DNA from 2 places in the Paenibacillus sp. genome. Region 1 is predicted to be linked to the other one. Evidence: predicted binding sites of a transcription regulator. Region 1 holds the regulator's gene; the other holds the start of a gene.
The links. The regulator Rex, encoded in region 1, represses fermentation and respiration genes when NADH is low (regulators of the CRP and FNR family bind a similar motif). The targets are predictions, from matches to a motif close to TTGTGAAATATTTCACAA.
Positions count from the first base shown of each region.

Region 1 (7,945 bases):
CCGAACTTCTCGATCAGTTCCGGCTTCACGAGGAAGTCGAGCGCCTCGATCAGCTCTTTCTTCGCCCGATCCTGCCCGCCGATATCGTCGAACGTCAGGAACGAAGGCAGCTTCGCCCGCGGCTTCGAACGTTCGCCGCCGACGAGTCCGGCGCCGCCCCGCATCCGGGTCATCAGCAGCAGCGAGCCGGCGATGACGGCGACGAGCAGCAGCGGAACCGGATTGACGCCGATGAAGAACAAGAACGCGAGCAGCACCGGTACGAAGCCGATGGCGATCTCTTTCCCATACTTACTCATTCGGCCACACCCCCATCATCGCCGGCGTGCGAGGCAGCACGACGTATTTGCGGTTTTCGCCGTTCGAGATCGTGATGTAGACGTTCACGTCGTCCATTTCGGTGACGACCTGGATATCGGATGGCGATTGGGACGCCAAGGCGTTCAGCCGTTCCGGAATAAGCGAATATTGACGCGTCTCCATCGCTTGCGCGACGTCGAACAGCGCGCCGGCCCACCAATCGTCGAGCGCGCGGCTCGGCTGGCCGACCGGCTGCATCGCGACGGCGCGTCCGCCAAGGGACGATTCCGCCGCTGCGGCGATATCTTGCACTGCCTCGCGCAAATTAGCGTCGGGCGACAGCGTGAAACGCACGACGGCCGCTTCGCGGCCGAGCTCGAGCTCCGGACTTTCGACGCCCGGCACGGCGGCGATCGATTCGAGGAACGGGTCCTCCATCGCGACCGCCTGATACATAAACCAACCGCCGAACAAGACGGCGGAGGAAACGACTAACGTTATAGCGACAGGTAAGAGACGCAGCTTCACAACTTCGTCCCCCTTTCTAGTATCTATCATGATCGTATATACGAGAGTATATCACAATAGACGCTCAAAAAGGGGATGCAATGTGTGGAAGGCTGCGCCTCGTTTGCGCGCTGGGCGCCTGAATATTCGGTTATCGAATGAGCAGCGACAGCACCAGCAGCACGCCGAAAATCACCGTCAACCAAAACCACAGCTTCGTTCTCCACGACCACTTCATGCGTTGCTCTGTTCCTCCGTTCGGCGGCGTCTGGCGCCGCGTCATCGCTCGAGCGCGAGCCGGTACGTCTCCAGCTTCGCGCCGTCGCGAAACCGGTAATACTCGTAATATTTCCGGCTCGCCTCGTCTTCTTGAACCTCGTAGTACACTTCCCATACGTATTCCTCGCCGAGCTTGCCCGGCGCGATGCGCAGGAGACGCGCTTCCGGCCGCTCCCGCAGCACGCGCGCCTTCAGCTCCTCGCGGGCGACGCCCGCGTCGAGGCGCTCGACATGCGCCCCGTCTTCGCCCCACAGCCAAGCGATGACGGGCGTTCGTTCCTCGCCCTCGCCGTATACGCCGGTGACGACCGTAATCGGCTGGTCGCCGACGAACCGTTCGACGGACGTGACGGCGGCGAACTGCAGCTCTTCCATCGCTCGCGACTCCGCTCGCTCGACGACGTCCCAGTAAGGCTCCTGCACCGTGCCGTAAAACCGGCTGCCGAACAAAGCGCCGACCGCCAGCAGCAAGCCGGCGGCGAGGATCGTCCGCAAACCGAGCTTTCGGCGCCGGTCGTCGTCGTTCCACATCCGCTCGGCCATGTTACGCGGTTCCCTTCAACCGGCGCAAGGCCGCGTTCGCCTCGGCTTTAATCCGCTCTTCGTCGAGCGTGAGACACGCCCCTCCGCTGACGACCCGCTTGCCGTTCACCCATACGTCGGTCACGTCCCCGCCCGAGCCGGCGTAGACGATGTGCGACACGAGATCCGCTTCCGGCTGGTAGTGCGGCTTCGTCACGTCCACCGCGACGACGTCCGCCTTCATGCCCGCCTCGAGCGTCCCGACGTCGTTCAACCACAGCGAGCGCGCGCCGAATACCGTGCCCATTCGAAGCGCCGTCGCCGCCGGCACCGCGGTCGGATCGCCGCTGAAGCCTTTGTGGATGAGCGCGGCGAGCCGGATTTCGCGGAATATGTCCAAGTTATTGTTGCTCGCGGCGCTGTCGGTGCCGAGCGACACGCGCACGCCCGCCTTCAACAGCTCGGGCACGCGGGCGACGCCGCTCGCCAGCTTCAGGTTGCTGCCCGGGTTGTGCGACACGCCGACGCCGTGCTCCGCCAATATCGCGATTTCTTCGTCCGTCAGATGTACGCCGTGCGCGACGAGGCATGGGCGGGAGAAGACGCCGAGCCTCAGCAAATGTTCGACCGGTCTGGCGCCGTACGCCTCGACGTTGTCGGCCACCTCGCGCGCCGTTTCGGACATGTGCGTGTGGATCGGCAGATCGAGCTCATGCGCCGCCTCGACGAATTTCGCGATATACTCCGGCGGGCACGTATACGGAGCGTGCGGCGCCATCGCCGTCGTGATGCGGCCGTCCGCCGCGCCGTGCCACGTCTTCGCGAAGCGGATCGCTTCGGCAAGTTTCGCGCGCTGCACGTCTTCCGGACAAAGTCCGATGACGCCGCGCGTCAGGCACGCCCGAATGCCCGCGTCCGCCGCCGCTTCCGCCACTTGGTCCATGTGGTCGTACATGTCCATGAACGTCGTCGTTCCGCTCTTCAGCATCTCCACGAGCGCGAGCATCGTTCCCGCCCGCACGTCCGCCGCCGTGAACTTCGCCTCCGTCGGCCACATGTATTCCTGCAGCCACACCTGCAGATTGACGTCGTCCTTGAGCCCCCGCAGCAGCGACATCGCCGCGTGGCCGTGCGTATTGACGAGGCCGGGCATGAACAGCTTGCCCCGTCCGTCGACGACTTCGTCCTCCGGTACCGGCTGGACCGGCTCCTTGCCTATGTATTGGATGCGGTCGCCCGCGATGACCAGCGTTCCTTCGAACACGGTCGTGCCCTGTTCGCCTTCCGCCATCGTCAGGATGGCGCCGTTCCGAATTACCGTGCGCTTCGTCATTCTTCGTCTTCCTCCGTCTCGTTCCGATTCAAATAATACGCGAGGCTTTGCAGCTCGATCGTGAAATCGGCGTAATGCACCCGAATATGATGCGGCACCTTGATGATCGAAGGGGCGAAATTGAGAATCCCCTCGACGCCCGCCTCCACGAACTGGTCGGCCACGTTTTGCGCTTCCGCGGCCGGCACCGTAATGATGCCGATGCGGACGCGCTGCTCCCGAACCGTCTCGACCAGCTCGTGCATCGGCTGGACGCTGAGCTGGTTGATGCTTTCGCCGACCCGCTTCGGATTGGCGTCGAACACGGCGGAGATGCGCATATTATCCTTCAAATAAGCGTTATAATTGCACAGCGCATGCCCGAGGTTGCCCGCGCCGACGAGCGCGACGCGGATTTCCTGGTCAAGCTTCAAAATGCCTCGAATTTTCTCGACCAAATAGTTGACGTCGTACCCGATGCCTTTCTTCCCGAACTCGCCGAAATAAGCGAGATCTTTCCGAATTTGCGCCGGGTTCAGATCGAGGCGCCTTCCCAGCTCCTGGGACGACACCGTCTGCACGTCGCTCTTGGCGAGCTCGTTCAAGTTGCGCAAATACATCGGCAGGCGGCGGACGACCGCCTCCGAAATTTTAGGAAATTTCAAGTCGCTTCCTCCTTCCCCGCCGGCCAAGGCGCGTCCAGCCACTCGCGCATACGCCCCGGAATCGATCCGCAAGGCAGATGTTCGATTTTCGGTCCGGGCAGCGAATACAAGAAATGTTTCCCGTAGTTCGTCTCGATGACGCGCGTGTCGTAAATCAGCACGATGCCCCGGTCTCTCGCCGTGCGGACGAGCCTCCCGAAGCCCTGCTTGAATCGAATGACCGCCTGCGGCACCGACAGCTTCGTGAACGGATTTTCGTTGCGGGCCCGCAAATATTCGCTCTTCGCCTCGACCATCGGATGGTTCGGCGGCTGGAACGGCAGGCGCACGATGGCGAGACACGTCAGCGCCTCGCCGGGGATGTCGACGCCCTCCCAGAACGAACTCGTCCCGAGCAGCACCGCCGAATTCGCCTGCAGGAACAACCGGGTCAGCTTGCTGCGGTTGCCGCTGTCGACCCCTTGGCCGAGCACGTGAATGCCGTGCGGCTGCAGCGCGTCTCGCAGCGGCCCGTGCGTTTGCTTTAACATTTTGTTCGACGTGAAGAGCACGAGCATTTTGCCGTTCGTGACGACCGCCGCATCGCGCAGCGACTCGACGAGCCGCTCGAGGAACGCCGGGTCGGCGTTCGCCCCTTTGAGGCCGGGGAAATCGCGGGGAATGAGCACGAGCGCCTGCTCGCGGTATTTGAACGGAGACGGCAGCTGCACCGTCGCCAGCCGCTCTCCGTCTTCGCCGCCGCTTTTTAGGCCTAGCTGCGATTTGACGTAGTCGAACGATTTCTCGACCGTCAGCGTCGCGGACGTCATGACGACGGCGTCTTTCCGCTCCCAGAAGTGCTCCCGCATGAGGCCCGAAACGTCGATCGGGGCGGCATACAGCCGGACGGAACGCGACTTGAAATGCGGACTCGCCTCGAGCCAATACACCATGTTGGAGTCGTCGGCCTTAATGAGCAGGCGGAGCGCGTCGCGGGCCCGGTAGACGTCCTTCACGGTGCCGGAGAGATCGGTAAGGAGGCTCTCCAGCCCGAAATCGTCGGCATCCTCTTTCCCTTCGTTGATCAGCCGATCGAGCACCTTGAGCACTTTCGACAGCGTAAGATACAGATTGTCTTCCATCGCTTCGAACTGATTCCAATCGTGCGGAAGCTTATCGTGCTTTAAGCGGACCGCGACGGTGCCGCCGCCCTCCGCCGACGCCGCCGCTTCCCGCGCAAGAAATCGGTCGTACAGCGCTTCGAACAGCTCGTCCCACGTCTCTTTCGCTTTGACGATCTCCGGGAACAGCTCGCCTAGCCGTTCGCTCCAGCCTTCGGTTTTCGCGTTCGGATGCTGCTCGAGGAGCGACTTCAGCAGCGGCAGCTGACCGGTTTTGCTGTCCTTGAGCAGCGTCGTCAGCGCGCCGACGAGCGAGAAATACGACAGCTCCAATCCGAGATGCTGGCTCGCTACGTCCTCGAGATGATGGGCTTCGTCGACGACCAGTCTTCCATATGCGGGAAGGATGCGGTGCTCCGCTTTCACGTCGGTGAATAATAAGGAATGATTCGTAATAATAACGTCGGCTTCGTTCGCTTCGTTCCGCGCGCGATGATAGAAGCATTTGCGGAACCAAGGACATGCCCGGTTCAAGCACGAATCCGCATCCGACGCGACGTGGGACCAAAATTCGCCGCCCTTTTGACCGAGGTTCAGCTCCTCTTCGTCGCCGTGCGCCGTTTCGCCGAGCCAAACGATCATCTGCGCGGCGATGATCCGATCTTCGCGCTCGTTCGGGAAGTCCTGCAGGTTTACCTTATGTTCGAATTTGCGGAGGCATAAATAATGGCTGCGCCCTTTGAGCACCGCCGATTTGAACGGCGCCGGCGACAGCTCGTGCAGCAGCGGAAGCTCCTTCTGCCTCAACTGCTCCTGCAAATTGATCGTATGCGTGCTGACGACGACCTTCTCTTTATGCTGCAGCGCGTAATGAATGGACGGGATCAAATAGCCGAGCGATTTGCCCGTGCCCGTGCCCGCCTCGATGACGAGATGCTTCTCGTCGTTGAGCGATTGCGACACTTCTTGCATCATCCGCTCCTGCGCCGGTCGTTCCTCGTAATCCGGCACCTTCTCGCGAATGCGGCGCTTCATTTCTTCGTAGAACGCTTCGAAATCGAGGTCCAGCGCTTCGCGCCCCTCGTCCTCGCCGGTCGCCCAATCGTCCACGCCCAACGCAAATTGCCGGTGGGATTTCGCCGGTTCTCGGTCGCTCCCATCGGCTATCTGCTCCTTGTACGCGACGACTTCTTCCAAAAACCAGGCGTTATCCCCGCCGGCCATGTCCGGATGCGCGAACAAGAAGCCGAGCCGCTGCAGCGTCATGAGCGGCAGCGAGAACAGCTTCTCCATGCAGCGGATCCAAATGCGTGCAGTCGCTTCGGCGTCGCTGTCGGCTTGATGCGGCCGATCGTGCTCGATGCCGAACGCCGCGGAGACGAACGACAGCTGATAGCTCGACAGCGTCGGGAACAGCATCCGCAGCCAATCGAGCGTATCGAGGATACGCCCGGCGAAGGCGGGATAACCCGCATTGCCGAGCGAGCGCTGCAGGAACGCCACGTCGAACATCGCGTTGTGCGCGACGAGCACCGCCCCGTCCAGCAGCGGCACGATCTCGTTCATGACGTCGTCCGGCTCCGGCGCGTCCGCCACCATCTCGTCCGTAATGCCGGTCAGCGAGCGGATGAACGGCGGGATCGGCGCGCTGGGGCGAACGAACGAAGCGTACGTATGTTCGATTTCAAAGTCGTTGACGATCACGAGTCCGACCTGGATAATTTCGTCGCGGCCGGCCTGATCGCCCGTCGTTTCCAGATCCAATACGGCAAATCTCATTCGTTCTTCGTTCCCTCTCCGGCATAATCGTGGTTTCGTTCCTTTTAGGATACCAAACGGCCGGACGAAAAGGAAATAGAAGAAACCTCCACTTACCCGATGGCGACGCCGAGATGGAGCACGCCGCCTTCCGTCTGGCATGCTTTCAAATTATTAACAGGGTCTTGAAAGTTCGGATCCAAGGCGTGCGACGTGCGAAAACATTCGCAGGCCTGGTCGACGTTTCCTTTCACGGCGTTCACGCAGCCCAGCGCATTGTACGCGATCGCCTTCATCTTCCCGTCGTCCGCGAGCGATATTAAGATTTGAAGATGGCTGTAAGCTTCCGCGACGTTTTCGTTCTGGAGAAGGCATAACGCCAAGTACAACCGGGCTTGCAAAAACTCAGGAAATTTCGCCACGACCGCCTGAAATTCCCTCGCCGCTTCGGCGAACATGTACAGCTTGAAATACCCTTCGCCCCGCTGGTACTGCATCGTTTGCATCGGCGACTCGGAGGCTTCCGCAGGCAGGTCGAACAGCTTGCCCGCGCTTCCCGCCGGCGACGCGGCCGCGGGCTGCGAAGACCGCTTGCCTGCCTGGGCAAGTTTTTCTTCGAACAGCAGCCATTCCTCGATCATGCCGTCGCTGATTTCCCTTAGCTCTTGCAGCTGGCGGAGCAGCGCTTGCTTGGCCGTCCCGTGTGCGACGGGCAGCGCCTCGAGAATGCCGTCCAGCTTCTCGTTCATCGATTGAAACAAGTACTTGAACATGGGCCTCCCACCTTTCGGTTGGATTCGCGACGCGAGGTACCCTCATTGTTTGCGCCCGGGAGGCTTTTCATTCTGCCAAATGCTTATGGGACTTCACAAAATCGTCGCGTGAACCTCGTGGTCGTCCGTCCGGACGATTTTGTTGCCCGCCCCCATAATGGCCACTTTCGGCTTATAATGGCGTGCTTCTTCCTCCGACATCGCCGCGTACGAAATGATGATGACGACGTCGCCGGGCTGCACGAGGCGGGCCGCCGCGCCGTTCAGACAAATCGTGCCCTCGCCGCGGGGGCCCGGAATGACGTACGTCTCCAGCCTAGCGCCGTTCGTATTGTTGACGACCTGCACCTTCTCGTTCGGCCAAATGTCGACCGCGTCCATCAAGTCTTCGTCGATCGTAATGCTGCCGACGTAATTCAAATTCGCCTCGGTGACGACGGCGCGATGAATTTTCGATTTCATCATCGTGCGAAACATGGGCGCTCACCTCTTTCTTATAAATCGGTTCAGTGTATATAAAAAATCATTGCGTGCTCCGGCTTAGGTAGCGGTGTCCTCGCCTTCGAACAAACGGTTGTCGATCAGGCGCGTGCCGCCGAATTTGACCGCCAGCGCGGCGATAAACCGGCCGGCCCGGCGAACCGGACCTTCGATCGGCTCGAGCGCCGGGTACGTCATCACCTGCGCGTAGTCGAGCTCGGCGCCCGGCGTCCGGCGAATCGCTTCGGC
Region 1 covers NZ_DASQNA010000018.1:226,278-234,222, reverse strand. The annotation lists gene VE009_RS10280 (AAA family ATPase) at 1-299, opposite strand, end outside; gene VE009_RS10275 (hypothetical protein) at 292-828, opposite strand; gene VE009_RS10270 (hypothetical protein) at 959-1,090, opposite strand; gene VE009_RS10265 (hypothetical protein) at 1,087-1,629, opposite strand; gene VE009_RS10260 (amidohydrolase) at 1,631-2,941, opposite strand; gene VE009_RS10255 (redox-sensing transcriptional repressor Rex) at 2,938-3,585, opposite strand; gene dinG (ATP-dependent DNA helicase DinG) at 3,582-6,464, opposite strand; gene VE009_RS10245 (tetratricopeptide repeat protein) at 6,557-7,216, opposite strand; gene panD (aspartate 1-decarboxylase) at 7,310-7,693, opposite strand; gene panC (pantoate--beta-alanine ligase) at 7,757-7,945, opposite strand, start outside.

Region 2 (7,945 bases), on a different contig from region 1:
GCCCTCTTGCTTCGCGCCGGCGAGGAATTGCGCCGTATGATCGTCGCCGCCGATTTTGCGGATGACGTTGATTTTAATGTCGCCCTTCTCCGCGAGCGCCGCAGGCACGTCGACCGCTGCCGCAGGCTGCGCCGCCGGTTCGGCGGAACCGCCGGAAGTTTCGGTTGCCGCTTGTCCGCAGCCCGCCAATGCCAATGCGGCGGCGAGCGTCACGCCGAGCGTCGAGCGAAGCGTATGTTTCAATTTCATTGTCTATCTCTCTCCCCCAAATTTAATTACAAGTAATCCTATCGGATTTATCAAAAAGCGTCAATAGTTTTATAGATTTCCCGGGATGCATAACGCGCGCGCGTTTTTCCAACAATAGCTTTTGTTCCAAAACTCTTGATTCGCGGGGAGGATTCCACCTTGCTCGACCAATTGGAAAGCAATTACGATTGCTCGAACGCCGGCGACGATTTGCCTAAGCTGATGCGGGAGCTCGACATGTGGAAAGCGAAAGCCGGGGACGACGCGTCCAAGGAATGCATCGAAACGATCAACCGGCTGGAAAACCAAATCGCCTTCATTCGCAACAAGTGCGCCATCCCGCATTGACCCGCGAGGGCGTACGAAAAAAAGAGCGCCGAGGAGAACGGCGCTCTTTCCGATGGATCAATAAGCGAGCGCGAACAGTCCGTCGATGTGCGACAAATAGCGGGCGTTGCTCGCTTTCTTCATGAGGGACGCCGGCAGGCCGCGAAGCTCGATGCCGTTCTCGCCGATCATGCCGATGCCGTCTTTGCGGCCGAGGCTCGCGAGCGTGCCGGAGAATACCGGCTGGAACGTCTTCATCGAGCCGCCGCGCAGCGACGCCGCGATGTTCGCGCCGACGAGCTCGCCCATTTGCCAAGCGAGCTGCGCCGTCGGCGGGTACGGACGGCCTTCCGGTCCGAAGACGACCGCGCAGTCGCCCGCGAGGAACACGTCCGGATGGGATACGGATTGCAGGTGCTCGTTGACGGAAGCGCGGCCGCGGTTCACTTCGATGCCGCAGTTCGCCACCAAGCTGTGGCCCTGCACGCCGCCCGTCCATACGAGCGTGTTGGTTTCGATCGTCCGGCCGTCCTTCAGCGTAACGACGTTGCCGTTCACTTCCGTGATCGGCAGGTTCGTGAGGAACTGCACGCCGCGGCTTTCCAAGCTCGTGACCGCGCGCTCAATCAATTCTTTTGAGAACATCGGCAAAATCGTAGGCATCGCCTCGACGAGGTACAGCGACACGTCCGCGAAATCGACGCCCGCTTCGCGGCAGTAGCCCGGAAGCTCGTCCGCCAGCTCGCCTACCAGCTCCGTGCCGGTGAGGCCGCCGCCGCCGATGACGAACGTCGCGTCCGCTTTGTTTTTCGACGCGCGGTACGCCTTGAGGCGCTCCTTCACGTGCGCGAAAATGCGGTTCGCCTCGTCGGCGGATTTCAGGGTGAAGCTGTTTTCTTTGAGGCCCGGGATGCCGAAGAAGTTCGTTTCGCTGCCGAGCGCAAGGACCAGCACGTCGTAAGCGTACGAAGAACCGTCTTCCATAGAAACTTTCTTCGCGGACGGGTCGACCGATTGGACGGCTCCGATTTTCACGTTGATGTCTTTGCCCTTGAACAGCTTGCTCAGGGGCAGCGCAACCGCTTTCTCGGATACGTTGCCTGCGGCCAGCCGGTGGAGCTCGGTGATGATTTGATGCGAGTCGTATTTATTGATGACCGTGATCGACGCTTCCGCCGCGGTCAAATGCTCGCGGGCGGACAGCGCGCTGAGCAGCCCGCCGTAGCCGGCGCCGAGGATGACGATATGTTTGCTCATGGTTCGCTCTCCTTACCCTTGTCGTTTTCTTTCGCCGAGAATGTCGAGGTACGCTTGGCTTATGCGAAGCAGCTTTTGCACTTCCGGATCTTTCAGCATTTTGAGCATGCCGAACAGGCCGATCGTTTCTTGGCTCTTTTCCGCGCGGTCCTGCGCCTCGATAGCGGCGGACGCGTAATATTTCACCGATTCTTCGACCGGCTTCAGCACCTCTTGAATGCCGCCGAGCGTATCTTGAATGAGAACGCGGTCGGTGACGATCTTTTGCGCGAAATCATACGCTTTGGTCAGCTGCGCCGTCATTTCCGCCAGCTTCGGCAAATTGTCGATGAGCGCCGTCAGCGCCTCCTGCACTTCCGGCTTCAGGAGCTGCTCCAGCACCTCCGGCTGAACCGCGGACTTCGCCGCGACTTGCTCTTTGCTTGCTACACTCGCTTCCATCTTGCTTCGCTCCTTCGTTGTTCGGATCCGCGAACGTTCGGCGGGGGATTGTGAAAGGTATCACATAGTAGTGCGTGTATCCGTGGAATCCTTCATTGTGCTTATCATTTATTATATTACATAAAGCGTTAGATTTCATTAGTTATGTGAAATTTGTCACATAAATATTTTTAATCGGGGTGACAACCTCCGAAGAAAACAGCGTTCTCGCGATAACAGCGCCCCGTTCCGCGACGAAACGAGGCGCTGCGCAAAGTTCCGGGTTCAAGCCGGCTCTTCTTCGCCCGGCGGCTCGACGATGACTGCGCGGCCGTCGAACCGGAGTGCGACTTTGTCCGCGACCCGCATCTCCTCCAGCATCGCTCTCGGAATTTGCAGCCGCCCCGCCCGGTCCAGCGCCGCGTAGCGCGCATGCGGCCGCGCTGCCTCCTCCGCGCCGGTCTCCTTGCGCTTCAGCCATTCAGCGCTCGTCATGCCGTCGCGGATTTCCACGATGCGGTCGACGCTCTCCGCCGTCGCTCGGTCGTGCGTGACGATCAGGATCGTGCATCGCGTCTCCCGATGCAGCCGGCGGAACGTCTCGAGCACCCGCTGCGCGTTCGCCGAATCGAGCGCCCCCGTCGGCTCGTCGGCGAGCAGCAGCCGCGGGCGGTTGGCGAGCGCGATCGCGACGGCGACCCGCTGCTGCTCGCCGCCGCTCATCTCCGCGAGCCGATGGTGTCTGCGGTGCGCCATGCCGACGCGGTCCAGCAGCTCGAGCGCGTATGCGCGGTTCGGCCGGCCGACGAGCGCCATCGGCAGCTCGACGTTCTGCAGCGCCGTCAAATACGGCAGCAAGTTCCGCGCGGGCTGCTGCCACACGAAGCCGACCGCGCTGCGCTTATATTCGATGCGCCGCTTGTCGTCCAGCTTCGTCAAATCCCATTCGCCCACGACCGCTTTCCCCGCCGACGGCCGGTCAAGGCCCCCTAAGATGTTGAGCAGCGTCGATTTGCCGCTGCCGCTGCTGCCGACGATCGCCGTCAGCTCGCCCTCGTCGACCGACAGGTCGAGCCCTTGCAGCGCCGCGACCTCGACGTCCTCCGCCTTGTAGATTTTCACCAAGCCTTCGCAGCGGATCATGCGCGTCCTCCCCTCCCGCCGTTCATCGTTCTTCGCCCAGCTTGATCGCTTCGTGCGCCCGCAGCCTCGTCATATACCGAAGCACCAGGAGCAGCCCGGCCGCCAGCATGACGGCCGCGACGACGACGATGCGCAAGCCGTCGGCGCCGTCCGCGACGAATCGGAACGGCGGCGCACCGCCTTGCGCGTCCTCGAGCAGCGGCAGGAACAGCCGCGCGGCCGCGTTCCCGAGCAGCAGCCCGCAGCCGATCGATAAGCCCGCAGTCAGCGCCTGCTCGAGCAGCACCATGCCGATCAACTCTCTCCTGGTGACGCCCGCCGCGCGGAGAGTGCCGAACTGGACCGTCCGCCGCGACAGCAGGAAAAACCAAAACCCGAGGTACCCGGCGAACGTGATCGCGATCGCGAGCAGGAAGCCCATGGTCAAGATGCCCTGCAGGCCGCCGTGATTCGGGTGGTTTTTCCGGTCGACCAGCTCGCCCCTCGCGTCGTCGACGCGCGCGAGCGGGAGCCCGTCCCGGACGAGCTTCTCGACGGCGGGCCGAAGCGGCGCGCCCGGCTCCATCTTGAGCCAAATTTCGTACGGAAATTTCGGCGCTTCCGAAAATACGTATTCGAGGTTCGCGACAACGAACGGCCCCCGCTCCGGATCGAGCGTCGGGAAGTACGGGATGACACCCGCGACGACGAAGGCGACCGGCGTCTGTTCGTAGCCGATTCTCAGCTCGAATTCGTCCCCGGGCCGAAGGCTGAGGCTCGCCGCCATCCGTTCGGAGACGAGCGCCGCCTGCGGATGCGAACCGAGCGCATCCAAGAAGAGGAACGGATGGACCGGGAACAGCCGCTCCGCAAGCCAGGCGGCGTCCGCCGCCTCCGTGTTGACCAGCGCGAGCAGCTGCGCGGTTCCGGCGGGCTTGCCCGCCGCCGACGCCTTCGCCTCCGCGCGGAGCACTCTCGCTTCGGCCGCCACGCCCGGGAGGCCGCGGTACCGGTCGAAGGGCGGCTCGGTATAGTAAATTTTGTGGATGTCGCGCCGATCCCGCTCGCCGTCCCACACTGGGTGCAGCACAGCGTCGGCACCGTACCGGTACAGGATCCGTTCGATCGCGTTCGCCTCGAGCGTGCGCGCCGCGGCGGCATCGAAGACGCCCATGCCGATCGTCATCATGAGCAGCAGCATGACCGGACGGTATTGGCCGGAGTCCCGCGACAGCTGCGCCAGCGTTACGTAGATCGGCGCGGCGAGCCGCCCTTCGCGGATGCGGCGGAGCAGCGCGGCGAGCCGCGGGAACAGCCGCAGGACGAGGAGCGAGCCGCCGAACAGGAACAGCGCCGGCAGCAGCGCGAAGAACGGCGACGCCGCCCCGCCGCCCGCGGCGAGCGGCGCGGCGCCGGAGCGCGCGAGCGCGTACCCGCCCAGCGCGGCCGCCAGCGCGGCGGCGTCGGCGAGCGGCGCGAACCGGGAGGAGGCGTCCGCCGCCGCGTCCCGCTCCCGGGCGAAGTCGACGACGGACGTCTTCGCGTGACGGAGCGCCGGCAGCGTATTGGCGGCGACGGACAAGAGCGCCGTCGCCGCGCCGGCGAGGAAGGCGGCGGGCGGCAAGCCCGCTTCGAATGCGCGGCCGCGGACGAACGACAGGAAGCCCGACGCCGAACCGATGCCCTGCGCGAGCAGCCAGGCGGCCCCGACGGCGGCCGCGAACGCCGTCGCCGCGAGCAGCGCGCTCTCGAACGCGTACGCGGCGACCACTTGGCCGGGACTTGCGCCCCGGCCCGCCAGCACGGCGATGTCCGCGCGCTGCCGTTCGAGCGATTGCCTGGCGTTCGCGGCCGTGTAATACAGAATGAGCGCGAGCGACGGCGCCGCCAGCGCGAACAGCATCGCCAGCAGCGCGCCGTTCTCCCGCCGGATGGCGCGCATCGTGTCCAGGAAGGACAGCTGCACGGCCGTCCCCTCGAGGCGCTGCGCCAGCCGGACATCGGCGCGCTCCAGCTGTTCGATGACGCGCCGAAGCTGGCCCGAACGCAGCTCCGACGCGTCGAACGCGTAATACCAGCTTACCGCGTCGAGCCGCGCCTCGCGCCCTTCGACGAAGCGGCCCACGAACGCCTCCGGCGAGACGAGGAGCAGCGCGTCGGGAGCGTCGCCGAAGGCGTGCCAGCGCGCCTCGCCCGCGTCCTTCGGCCGGAACGCGCCGACGAGGCGCACCCGCACCCGGGCGCGCGCGCCGCCGTAGCCGTCCGTCTCGTAGACGAGCCGTTCGCCGACGCTCCAGCCGTTCCGCGCGAGCGCATCCTCGTGCACTGCCGCCTCGATTTCCCCGCCGCCGCCCTCTCCCGGGCCGCCGCCCGGGTCGCCGCCCGGCTCGGCGCTCGGCGCGGCGCTCATCCAGCGCCCCCGCGTCAGCTCGGCGGCCGCTTCCAAGTCTCCCTGCGCGGCCAGCCGCATCCGGACGAACCGGTTCGGCGCATCCTCCGCGCGGACGTTGGCGGTGCGCAGGCTCCACCGTTCCGCGAACTCGAGGAGCGGCAGCCCGAGCTCCGCCGGCCATTCGCCTCGCAGCCAGGCGGCCGCCGCCGTCACGTCGGCCGCCTCCGCCGGCTCGGTTCCCCGCGGCTGGTATTTGATCAACAGCGACGCGGGCGCAAGGCCCCCTTCCGCCTGCTTCAGGACGTGGGCGGCCACTTGGCGCAGCGCGCCGTCCCCGTACATCGGGATGCTCATCGCGAACGCGATGGCGACGAACAGCCCGAACCAAGCCGCCAGCGCGGACCCGGGCGTTCGGCGCAGCTTGTGCAGCACGAACGGCAGCAGCCGAATCATGGGCCGATCACCTGCTGTCCCTCCTCGAGGCCGGCCACGATCTCCGCCTCCGTCGTCGTGACGAGGCCGACCTCGACGGTCACCTCCCCGACGCTGCCGTCCTCGTGCCGCGCCAGCACGTACCGCCGCTCGTTCTGCTCGCGCAGCGCCGCGGTCGGGATCAAGAGCGCGTCGACGCGCTCCTCCTTGACGGCGCTGACCGTCAGCGGCATCCCTTCGACGAGCCCCTCCGGCGGATTCTCCAGCTCGAGGATGACCTTGCCCGAGGCGGGATCCGCCGGATCGACGGCTTCCCGCGGATCGGGAAGGCGGCGAATCGTCGCCTCGACGGCGCCGTATCGATTGATCCGCACCTCCGCTTTCATGCCCGGCGCCAGCAAATCCCTATCGGCGGCGCCTAACGCAGCCGCGGCGACGAGCCGGCTCGGGTCGGCGATTTCGCCGATCGGCGCGAACGCGGCCGGCGCGTCGCCGACCTCGGCGTCCAGCGACGCGATGACGCCGTCGAACGGGGCGTGCAGCTTCGCGCCCGAGAGCCGGCTCTCGAGCTGCGCGCGCTCCAGCCGCAGCAGCTCCAGCTGCAGCCGCGCCTTCTCGACGGCCTCCGAATCGGCCGACGCTTCCCGCAGCAGCAAGGTCAGCTTCTCCTCGGCCTCGAGCTGCTCGAGCTCTTTGCGCAGCCGCTGCGTCAGCAAATCGGCGACGTCCAGCTCCGCGATCGGCTGTCCGGCCCGCACCGCGTCGCCTTCCCGCACGTACAGCTTCGCGATGCGCCGGCCCTCCTCCGCGAAAAACAGCGGCTCCTTCTTCTCGGCGATCAACGTGCCGCTCGCGGTCGCTTTGACGGCGAGCGTCCCCCGTTTCACCGTATAGACCGGCTTCGGGTCCATCCGGAGCGGCCGCACGTCGGGCAGCGCCTCCCGCCGCGGCTCCTCCGGCAGCAGGGAGCAGCCCGCCAGCGATCCCGCCAGCGAGGCGGACAGCAAGCAGACGCCCAGCGCCGCCGCCAGCCGCCGGTTAGACCAGCCGCCCGTCCTCCAATTCGTAAACAACGTCGGCCACCTCCCATATCGCCGCGTCGTGCGACGTCAAACAAACCGCGATGCCGTCCTCCTTCGCGGCGCTGCGCATCCACTCCATCACGCGGCGGGACGCGGCGGAATCGAGCGCCGACGTCGGCTCGTCGGCGAGCAGCACCGCAGGGCGCACCGCGAGCGACCGCGCGAGCGCCGTCCGCTGCCGCTCCCCGCCGGACAGCTGAGCGGGGCGATGGCCGCGCCGCGCGTACAGTCCGGCGCGCCGCAGCGCGTCCTCCGCGCGCTCCGCCCGCGCCTTCGGCGGCACGCCGGCGAGGCGGAGCGCCAGCTCCACGTTCTCCTGCGCCGTCAGCTGCGGAAGCAGCGCGTACGTCTGGAACACGAGATGAATCTGGTCGCGCCGCAGCAGCGTACGCCGTTGCTCCGGCAGCCGGTACAGCTCCGCGGAGCCGAACCACACCCGTCCCTCCGTCGGCTCGTCGAGCCCGCCCAGCACGTTGAGCAGCGTCGTTTTCCCCGAACCGGAACGCCCTTTCAGCAGCGCGATCTCGCCTCTTCGCAGCGTCAGCGTGATCTGCTTCAGAATGTCCAGCCGCCTCCCCCGGGCGACGACCGTTTTGCCGATCCGCTCCCCCCGCAGGACGATATCCGCATCCACCGCTTATTCTCCGCCCAGCGCTTGTTCGAG
Region 2 covers NZ_DASQNA010000010.1:61,312-69,256, forward strand. The annotation lists gene VE009_RS04600 (sugar ABC transporter substrate-binding protein) at 1-249, opposite strand, end outside; gene VE009_RS04605 (DUF2524 domain-containing protein) at 409-597, shown strand; gene VE009_RS04610 (NAD(P)/FAD-dependent oxidoreductase) at 655-1,833, opposite strand; gene VE009_RS04615 (DUF1641 domain-containing protein) at 1,846-2,274, opposite strand; gene VE009_RS04620 (ABC transporter ATP-binding protein) at 2,539-3,396, opposite strand; gene VE009_RS04625 (ABC transporter permease) at 3,419-6,220, opposite strand; gene VE009_RS04630 (efflux RND transporter periplasmic adaptor subunit) at 6,217-7,272, opposite strand; gene VE009_RS04635 (ABC transporter ATP-binding protein) at 7,238-7,915, opposite strand; gene VE009_RS04640 (ABC transporter substrate-binding protein) at 7,919-7,945, opposite strand, start outside.
Region 2: the regulator Rex is predicted to act here: its motif matches at 2,419-2,436, upstream of VE009_RS04615 (DUF1641 domain-containing protein).